Regions from separate parts of the Variovorax sp. Soil_C_39 genome, predicted to be linked through region 2. Evidence: predicted binding sites of a transcription regulator. Region 2 holds the regulator's gene; each other region holds the start of a gene.
The links. The regulator LexA, encoded in region 2, represses DNA repair genes until DNA is damaged. The targets are predictions, from matches to a motif close to ACTGTATNNNNATACAGT.
Positions count from the first base shown of each region.

Region 1 (3,270 bases), on a different contig from region 2:
CACCCGCGGCTCGCTGATGAAGTCCTTGGCGGCGAGTTCATCGAGCGCGCGGGCCAGCGTGCCGGGCTCTTCCTCGTGCTTTGCCAGCTTGCGTTCGAGTTCCGCGCGCGAATGCTCGCGCTGGCTCAGGAGCCGCAGCGCCCGGCCTTTGAGGGAAGGAGCACCAAAAGCCATGCGTCTCTTTTCGCGTGCACGGCCTGTAACGGCCGTGCACCCTCGCCTTACTCGCCCTTGTCGGCCTTGGCCGCCTTCGCAGGCTTCTCGGCCTTTTCGGGCGGCAGCGCGTCGGCATCGGCCGCCAGCAGTGGAATGCCCAGCGACTCGCGCACCTTGTTCTCGATCTCGCGCGACAGCTCGGGGTTCTCGCGCAGGAACTCGCGCGCGTTGTCGCGGCCCTGGCCGATCTTCTCGCCGTTGTAGGCGTACCAGGCGCCCGACTTGTCGAGAATCTTGGCTGTGACGCCCATGTCGATGATCTCGCCCTCGCGGCTGATGCCCTCGCCGAACAGGATGTCGAACTCGGCCGTCTTGAAGGGCGGCGACACCTTGTTTTTCACCACCTTGACCTTGGTTTCGTTGCCGATGGCCTCGTCGCCCTTCTTGATGGTGCCGATGCGGCGGATGTCGAGGCGCACCGAGGCGTAGAACTTCAGCGCATTGCCGCCGGTGGTGGTTTCGGGCGAGCCGAACATCACGCCGATCTTCATGCGGATCTGGTTGATGAAGATGACCATGCAGTTGGTCTTCTTGATCGTGGCGGTGAGCTTGCGCAGCGCCTGGCTCATCAGACGGGCCTGCAGGCCGGGCAGGGAATCGCCCATTTCGCCTTCGATTTCGGCCTTGGGCGTGAGCGCGGCGACCGAGTCGATCACGATCAGGTCGACCGCGCCCGAACGCACCAGCGAATCGACGATCTCGAGCGCCTGCTCGCCGGTATCGGGCTGGCTGATCAGCAGGTCGGACAGGTTCACGCCGAGCTTCTGGGCGTATTGCACGTCGAGCGCGTGCTCGGCATCGACGAAGGCGCAGGTACCGGCCTGCTTCTGCATGGAGGCGATGACCTGCAGCGTGAGCGTGGTCTTGCCCGACGATTCCGGGCCGTAGATCTCGATCACGCGGCCGCGCGGCAGGCCGCCGACGCCCAGGGCGATGTCCAGGCCCAGCGAGCCGGTGGAGACCACCTGGATGTCTTCGAGCGCTTCGCCTTCGCCGAGCCGCATGATCGTGCCCTTGCCGAACTGCTTTTCGATCTGCGCCAGTGCGGCCTGCAGGGCCTTGGCCTTTTCACTGTTGGCGACCGAGATGCTTGCGCCCTTGACGACTGTGTCCATGTGGAAACTCCTGAAAAATCAATGACTTGTGTGCGACTGCCAGCGCTCTGCTTTTAATCACAGGCTGGATGCTTGAACAGTAGTGTAGGGCTTGGTGAATTCGAGTAAACCCATTTTTTGGTCAGTTTGCTTTACCATTTGCCCGTGGCCGACATTGCATTCCCCCCCGACCCCGACGCATGGCGACAGACCCATTTGGGTCGCCTGCTGGGCCACGCCATGCGGCGCTTCGACGCGCGCGTGCTCGAACTCATGGCGCACGACGTCGAGGTGCCGCTGGCGCTCTCGAACCTCGCGGCGCGCGCGCAGGTGAGTGCCGCACACATCCACATCACCCGGCACCTGGCGCGCGAGGGTTCACGCCTCACCGACCTGGCCGACCGCGCGGGCATGACCAAGCAGGCCATGGGCGCCCTGGTGGACCAGTGCGAGGCCTGGGGACTGGTCACGCGCGGGCCCGATCCGCTCGACGCGCGGGCGCGTCGCGTGCGCTTCACCGCCGACGGGCTGGCCTGGCTCGACGCCTTCCGCAGTGCCGTGACGCAGGCCGAACGCGAGTTCCGCGACAGCGTCGGCCATGACGTCGCCACCGTGGTAACCATCGGTCTCGAAGCCTACACAGCGGGCTAGACTCGGCCGGAGACATACAAATGTGAAGGGCGCCAGCGCGGCGCCCGAACCGGCCGGAGGTGGCGCATGCGGATTCTGATTGCGGAGGATGACCAGGTGCTGGCCGACGCCCTGCTGCGCAGCCTGCGCACCTCCGGCGCGGCGGTCGACCACGTGGCGAACGGCTCGCAGGCCGATACCGCGCTCATGACGCACAACGAGTTCGACCTGCTGATCCTCGACCTCGGCCTGCCGAGCCTGCACGGCATCGAGATCCTCAAGCGCCTGCGCGCACGCGGTTCGCAATTGCCGGTGCTGGTGCTCACCGCCGCCGACAGCGTGGAGGAACGCGTCAAGGGCCTGGACCATGGCGCCGACGACTACATGGCCAAGCCGTTCAGCCTGCAGGAGCTCGAGGCGCGCGTGCGGGCGCTCACGCGGCGCGGCATGGGCGCCACCAGCAACACCATTCGCCACGGCCCGCTGGTCTACGACCAGGCCGGCCGCGTCGCCACCATCGAAGGCAAGATGGTCGAACTCTCGGCGCGCGAACTCGGCCTGCTCGAGGTGCTGTTGCAGCGCGCCGGGCGCCTCGTCAGCAAGGACCAGTTGGTGGAGCGCCTCTGCGAATGGGGCGAGGAAGTGAGCCTCAACGCGATCGAGGTCTACATCCACCGGCTGCGCAAGAAGATCGAGAAGGGACCGGTGCGCATCGCGACGGTGCGCGGACTGGGCTACTGTCTGGAGAAGATCCAAGGTTGATGCCCTGGATCTTCTGCGGCCTCACCGCTGTTTGCGCAGGGCGGCCCAGAACATGCCCCCCTTCCGATTTCGAGCCAGGAACACGATGTTTCGATAGTAGCCGTTGATGTCATAGAAGCCAGCGGCAGAAAATGCAATAGCAGCCGGACCCTGATAGGCGGCGTCCGTTATCAGCAGGCATTTCTCGCTGTCGCTGTTGCTGGCATCCACCGCATTCATGGTAAAGCCATACATGTTCTTGGCCGTGCCGGGCTGCGCCTGCGTGATCGCGCCCGAGATACGGCAGACGCCAATCTGCTCGCCCGCTGTCTCTCCCGTGAAAGCGCCTTGCGCGCCGACATCGATAGAAATGCTGAGAGACTCGTTCTTGTCCAAACTGGACCAACGACCAAGGACACTTTCCTGCGAAACGGCCAATGCGTTGCTGACCTCGTATTCGAAGGGCCCGAATGGGCGAGAGGCGGAAGTCCCTCGAACATGGTTGCCCATCATGGATTTCTGCGGCTCGAATGTGCCGGAACCCGTTACCGACTCAGTCGGCAAAGAGTACGGCCAGTATTCAGTATCT
Region 1 covers NZ_JBDGJQ010000005.1:231,513-234,782, reverse strand. The annotation lists gene recX (recombination regulator RecX) at 1-174, opposite strand, end outside; gene recA (recombinase RecA) at 222-1,331, opposite strand; gene AC3A6J_RS15375 (MarR family winged helix-turn-helix transcriptional regulator) at 1,476-1,961, shown strand; gene AC3A6J_RS15370 (response regulator) at 2,028-2,702, shown strand; gene AC3A6J_RS15365 (hypothetical protein) at 2,724-3,270, opposite strand, start outside.
Region 1: a site for LexA is predicted at 1,395-1,412, ahead of recA (recombinase RecA). Genes of this name have one in related genera too.

Region 2 (3,270 bases):
CGGCCCCAGATCACGACCTGCATGCCGAACGCCTGGCCGTAGCGCGCCACCAGTTGGCCGATGCGACCATAGCCCCAGATGCAGAGCGTCTTGCCCTTGAGCACCGAGCCGAGCCCGAAGTTGGGCGGCATCGACGCCGACTTGAGACCCGACTGCTGCCACGCGCCGTGCTTGAGGTTGCTGATGTACTGCGGCAGCCGGCGCATGGCCGCCATGATCAGCGCCCAGGTGAGTTCGGCGGGCGCCTGCGGCGAGCCGCTGCCCTCGGCCACAGCCACGCCGCGCTCGGTGCAGGCCGCGACGTCGATGTGGCCGCCGACGCGGCCGGTCTGGGAAATGAGTTTGAGCCGGGGCAGCTTCTCGATCAGCTGCCGCGAGATGTGGGTGCGCTCCCGGATCAGCACGATCACGTCGGCGTCTTTCAGGCGCACCGAGAGCTGGCCGATGCCTTTCACGGTGTTGGTGTAGACCTTGGCGGCGTAGGCGTCGAGCTTGGCGGCGCAGCGCAGCTTGCGCACGGCGTCCTGGTAATCGTCGAGGATCACAATATTCATGGCGTGCAATTGTGCCTCGCAGCACTGGCACGGCGCGCGCCTGAACGTTTGGATACCCGGCCCCGGGGAAAGTCACCGGGGCGTGCACGGGCTCAGTGCAGGTGCGCGGACCGCGGTGCGGCACTCACGGCTTCCATGGCCTCGAGCGCGGCGAGCCGGTCGAGCTCGGCGCAGACATCGGCCATACGCCCCGAAATCACCATCCGGTTGGTGCTGCGTTTTTCGCCCTGGTGATCGACCACGCGGATCACGCGCAGCGGCCGTGCAGGCGCGGCAGCGGCCTTGGGTGCCGCCTGGGCATGGGGCCGGGCCGCGCAGGCAGGGCGAACGACGAGGCCGCCATGCAAGCCTGCGGACGCAGCACGGCCATCGCGGTGGCGGGCACTGCGCGCGGGCAGCAACCGGCTGGCCAGCGACTGCAGCGGCATCCAAAGGTCAACGATAGCGAGAAGGGCGATTCCCATGTGAACTCCAAGAAGGTTTGAGGTTGAACACAGGCAGGATTGCTTTCGCCGGACGCAACAGGGTGATGGCGCCAGTTGCGCCATACGCCCGCCACCTGTTGCGGCTGGATGGATGGTTTCGGTTGTCAGCAGCCGGTTTGGCGGCTACATCAGCATGGTGTTGCGGATCAGGCCCACGGCAAGGCCCTCGATCTCGAACGGCTCGCCGGGCTGGACCACGATGGTCGGATAGTCGGGGTTTTCAGCGTGCAGCTCGATCACCTGCTTGTTGCGCTTGAGGCGCTTGACAGTGACTTCGTCGCCGAGGCGGGCCACCACGATCTGGCCGTTGCGGGCTTCCTTGGTGGCTTGCACCGCGAGCAGGTCGCCGTCCATGATGCCGGCGTCGCGCATCGACATGCCGCGCACCTTGAGCAGGTAGTCGGGCTGCTGCTGGAACAGGGTGTTTTCGACGTAGTAGGTCTGGTCGACGTGCTCCTGCGCGAGGATCGGCGAGCCCGCGGCCACGCGGCCGATGAGCGGCAGCGCGAGCTGCGCCATGCCGGGCAGCGAGAGCGAGAACTGCCCGCCTTCGCGGTGCCGGGTCTCGTTGAGCGAGCGCAGCGCGTCGCCCTTGAGCCGGATGCCGCGCGAGGTGCCGCTGACGAGTTCGATCACGCCCTTGCGGGCCAGCGCCTGCAGATGCTCCTCGGCCGCGTTCGCGGATTTGAAGCCGAGTTCGTTGGCGATCTCGGCGCGCGTGGGTGGCGCGCCAGTGCGTGCGATGGCGCTCTGGATCAAGTCCAGGATCTGTTGCTGGCGGGCGGTAAGCTTCACGGCAAACTGCATAGTGGTTCCTTGCGGCACTGGCTAGATATCCAGTAACTGTATTTTTAACCAGTTTTTAAAAGTTGGCAAGCATGGTGAATTCATCAGGTCCTGGTGTGCGGCGTATCGTGGTGTTGGGCACGGGCGGCACCATCGCAGGCCGCGCCGCCGATGACGGCGACAACATCGGTTACACCGCGGGCGAGGTCGTGGTGGCCGATCTGCTTGGCGGCATCGGTGCCCCCGCGGGCTTTGCGCTCGTGGCCGAGCAGGTTGCCCAGCTCGACAGCAAGGACATGGGCTTTGACGTCTGGCTGCAACTCGCCGAGCGCTGCGCTGTGTGGCTCGCCGAGCCTGACGTGGCGGGCGTGGTGGTCACCCATGGCACCGACACCATCGAGGAGACGGCCTTCTTCCTCCACTCGGTGCTCGCGCCGGCCAAGCCGATCGTGTTGACCTGCGCCATGCGCCCGGCAAGCTCCCTCTCGCCCGATGGCCCGCAGAACCTGCGCGATGCCGTCGCGGTCGCCGGCGCGACGGGCGCGAAAGGGACGACTGTGGTCTGTGCCGGCACGGTGCATGGTGCGCTCGACGTCCAGAAGGTGCACACGTACCGTCCTGATGCGTTTGCATCGGGCGACGCCGGCCCGGTCGCCTACGTGGAAGAGGGTGTGGTTCGGCGCCTGCGGGACTGGCCCGGCGCCGTGCCGGGCGGCGCTGGCGTAGGGCTGCGCGCGGTCGCGGGAGCGGTCGCGGCGGCAGGGTGGCCGCGGGTCGAGATCGTCATGAGCCATGCCGGCGCCAGCGGCGCGCTGATCGACCTGCTGTGCCAGGAGCGCGCCGGCGGCGTCGCCGAGCCGGTCCGCGGACTGGTCGTGGCGGCCACCGGCAATGGCACACTGCACCAGACGCTCGAGGCTGCTGCCGTGCGCGCGGAACAGGCTGGTATCCCGGTGTTGCGCGCCACGCGTTGCGCGAGCGGCCGCATTCTGCCGCGGCCCGACGACCGGCTGCGCGATGCGGGCGCGCTGACGCCGGTCAAGGCGCGCGTTGCGTTGATGCTCGAACTGCTGGGAAGGGGAAAAGAAGACGCCGCCTGAACCGCAGCGCCGGCGCGGCGCTCAGCTGCTCAGGGCCGCCAATGCGCGCTGCGTGATCTCGTCGACCGTACCGACGCCCTTGATGGCGCGGTACTTGGGCGCATTGGCCGGGTCGGCCTTGGCCCATGCGGAGTAGTAGTCGACCAGCGGACGGGTCTGCTCGCTGTAGACCTCGAGGCGCTTGCGAACGGTTTCTTCCTCGTCGTCCTTGCGCTGGATCAGGTCTTCGCCCGTGACGTCGTCCTTGCCTTCGACCTTCGGCGGATTGAACTTGACGTGGTAGGTGCGGCCCGACGCAGGATGCGAGCGTCGGCCGCTCATGCGTTCGATGATGTCGCTGAACGG
Region 2 covers NZ_JBDGJQ010000002.1:733,172-736,441, reverse strand. The annotation lists gene AC3A6J_RS07550 (D-2-hydroxyacid dehydrogenase family protein) at 1-554, opposite strand, end outside; gene AC3A6J_RS07545 (hypothetical protein) at 647-1,018, opposite strand; gene lexA (transcriptional repressor LexA) at 1,163-1,846, opposite strand; gene AC3A6J_RS07535 (asparaginase) at 1,918-2,925, shown strand; gene adk (adenylate kinase) at 2,947-3,270, opposite strand, start outside.

Region 3 (3,270 bases), on a different contig from region 2:
GACCTGTGCCTGCTCGACTTCGACGATCCGCAGCATCCGTGGCTGCAGTGGCGCGGCTGGCTGGCCTCGGCCGGCTGGGCCGATGCCCGGCCGCAGGCCGCGCTGCATTTCAACCAGTACGACCAGCTGATCCAGGCCGCGCTGGCGGGGCAGGGCGTGGCGCTCGGGCGGCTCGAACTCATCGGGCCGCTGCTTGCCGACAAGCGGCTCGTGCGCGTGGCAACGCTCGCGCCGGTGCAGCCTTCGGGCCACGCTTACTGGCTGGTCCAGGCCGACGGCACGCCGCGCGAAGAGGTGCGTCATGTGGCTGCCTGGCTTCTGGAAGAGGCCGGGCGTTCAAGCGCGGCCGGGGCCGCCAGCGCCTGAGCAGTCCGCGCCGGGTGCGATGAAGTCCATCGCATCGTCGAGCCGGTCGTTGCCCCAGAACATCTCGTTGCCTGCAAAGAAGGTGGGCGCGCCGAAGATGCCTTCCTCTGCAGCGGTTTCCGTCTGTCGCCGCAGGGCCCCTTGTTCGCATCGGAAGCCGCTTCCTCGAGGATGCGGTGCGCGGGCAGGCCGAGCGCGGCCAGCACGTCGCGCATCGCATGCGGCGAATCGATGTCGCGGTCGTCCGCAAAGTTCATCGCCATCGTGCGGCGGCAGAACGCGCCGATCCACGGCTGCGATGCGCCCACCAGCGCAATGCGCAGCGGCAGCACGGCGGCTCTCGGAAACCGCGTGGGCTGCGTCCATGGCAGGTCGTACTTGCGGCACTGGCGGGCCATGTCCTTCCACATGTAGTCGCCCTTTTCCTTCTGCAGCACGAAGGGCGACGTGGCCCAGCCGAAGGAACGGAAGATCGGTCCCAGCAGAAAGGGCTGCCAGCGAATGTCGATGCCGCGCCGGGCCGCCTCTTCCTCGATGCGCATGGTGCTGAGATAGCTGTAATTGCTGCCGAAGTCGAACCAGAAGTCGAGCGCCGGGCGGGCTTGCGGCGACGTCATTCGAACACCACCAGGCAGCGCGCCTCGATGCTCTCGCGCAGCGGCGCGTCGGCCGGCGCGTCGGGGTGGTCGAAGGCCGCATGCGGCGTGAAGCGCGAGACGCCGCCGAGTTGCGCGTCGTACTGCTTGAAGACCAGTGCCTCGTGCCGGTCCATCGCCGAGAAATACGACCAGCGATGCGCCGGCGAATGCGTGGCCAGGTAGATCTCGCCGGTGCGGCGCGGGTAGCGCACCTCGGCGCTCACCAGGTCTGCGGCCATTACCGAACGCGCGTCGCAAACGGCCAGCGGCGTGTCGAGCACGGGCCCGCGGATCGAGCGCCACACGTTCACGATGCAGTAGCGCCGCACCGAAGCCGCCTCGGCGGTATCGCCGAGCACCAGCGCGAGCCGGCGCCGGCCCGACTCTTCGGTGTAGTCGTTGTGGATGCGGCCGTTGGCCGCGGCCCGGCCGTCGGCACCGCGCCGTCCGAAGCTCAACGCGGTGCGGTCGGCCTCGCGGCGGCGCACCAGGTGGTCGAACACATGGGCGCGGCTGCCGCCAGTGACCGCGAGCGCCAGTTCGGCCACCTCGCGGTGGTACACGGCCGCGACCTCGTTGTCGTCCAGGAAGTTCGAAACGGCGGTCGGCGCATCACGCAGTTCGAAGCCTTCGCGTTCGATGCGCGGCGGCTCGGTGGCCGTGCGCGCATCCGCGATCGGCACAGCGTGTAGTGCATAGCGGCCACTTTCCCAAGGCGTGCCGGGCGGCGGCGGGAAGGTGTAGCTGAAAGGTCGCAGCGCATCGGGCTGCAGGTAATTGAGGCCGGCGGTGATGGGGGTGCTGGGTGTCATTGCGGGGCTCCTTCGAAAGAGGCATTGGAGCGGAGCCTCGGTCGGCGTTCAAACGCTTTCTGGTCCGTGTGACATGAGTCATAGGAATGTGAGAAAGGCGTCCGAAAAGAAGGTTTCCGCCGCTTGCCAATGCGGCAAATACTGTATGAAAATACAGTTAAATCGCAATCACCATGGGTCTTCCTTCACTCGACTCCTTCTCCGCCGCCGCAGGCCGGGGCGTCTGGCATGCCGACGAGCTCGGCCTGGCCGACGCCCAGGTCGCCGCCACCGGCCATGCCGCGCTCGACGCCGAGCTGCCGGGCGGCGGCTGGCCCGTGGGCGCGATGACGGAGTTGCTGCAGGCGACGCCCGAGGCCCATGTCTGGCAGCTGCTGCTGCCTGCGCTGGCCCAGGCGGTGCAGGCGCGGGGCGGTCCCGTGGTGCTGATCGGCGCGCCCTTCGAGCCCTGCGGCGCCTCGCTCGCGGCCGGGGGCCTGCCACTCGAGGCGCTCATGTGCATCAAGAGCCATGCGCCGCCCGCGCGGCTCTGGGCCTGCGAGCAGGCGCTGCGCTGCGCCGAGGTGGCCGCGGTGCTGGCCTGGCTGCCGCAGGCCCGCGTCGGCGAACTGCGGCGGCTGCAGCTCGCGGCCGCCCAGCACGAGGTGCTGCTGTTCGTATGCCGGCCCGCTTCGGCCGCGCAGGGGGCATCGCCCGCGCGGCTGCGCATCCAGCTCGACACCGACCCGGCCGACACCTCGCAGATGGCGCTGCACATCCTCAAGCGGCGCGGCCCGCCGCTGGCTGCGCCCGTCGTGCTGCCCGCACGCAACGAGCGCATGAGTGCGTTGCTCGCGGCCGCGCGGGTGCGCCGCAAGCTGCGCCTGCAGCAGCAGGGCCGCATGCTGCCCGCCGACCCGGCCGCCGCAGCGCCGTCGTCGTCGGCCACGGTGGTGCGCATCGACGCGTGGAAAGGGGGACCCGATGCACTGGATCGCATTGCGGTGGTCGCTTGAGCCTCACGCGCCGGACACGCCCGACGCGCCGGATGCCGCCACGCTCCCCACGCCCGAGGCGCTGGGCTGGTGGGCGCTGCGCTACACGCCGCATGTCGCCTGGCAGGACGAGGCGCTGATGCTCGAAGTCTCGGCCTGCGAACGCCTGTGGGGCGGGCGCACGTCGCTGATGCGCCAGCTGGCCCACGAGAACCCCGCGCCCGGCGCCGTGATGCGCGGCGCGCAGGGCGCCACCAGCCTGGTCGCGCTCGCGCGGCTGCGCCTGTTCGAGCGCAACGAGCGCCGGCCTCGGGATTTGCCTGCGGGCCTGCCGCTCGACACCCTGAGCGCCGCGCGCGGCCACCTCGACCTGCTCGCGCGGCTGGGCTGCCGCACCTGGGGCGACGTGGCGGCGCTGCCGCGCGGCGGTTTCGTGCGCCGCTTCGGCACCGAGCTGCGCGATGCGCTCGACGCTGCCTG
Region 3 covers NZ_JBDGJQ010000007.1:187,086-190,355, reverse strand. The annotation lists gene AC3A6J_RS19180 (LysR substrate-binding domain-containing protein) at 1-366, shown strand, start outside; partial or broken gene AC3A6J_RS19175 (DsbA family protein) at 337-983, opposite strand; gene AC3A6J_RS19170 (CmcJ/NvfI family oxidoreductase) at 980-1,816, opposite strand; gene imuA (translesion DNA synthesis-associated protein ImuA) at 1,990-2,811, shown strand; gene AC3A6J_RS19160 (Y-family DNA polymerase) at 2,780-3,270, shown strand, end outside.
Region 3: a site for LexA is predicted at 1,957-1,974, ahead of imuA (translesion DNA synthesis-associated protein ImuA). Genes of this name have one in related genera too.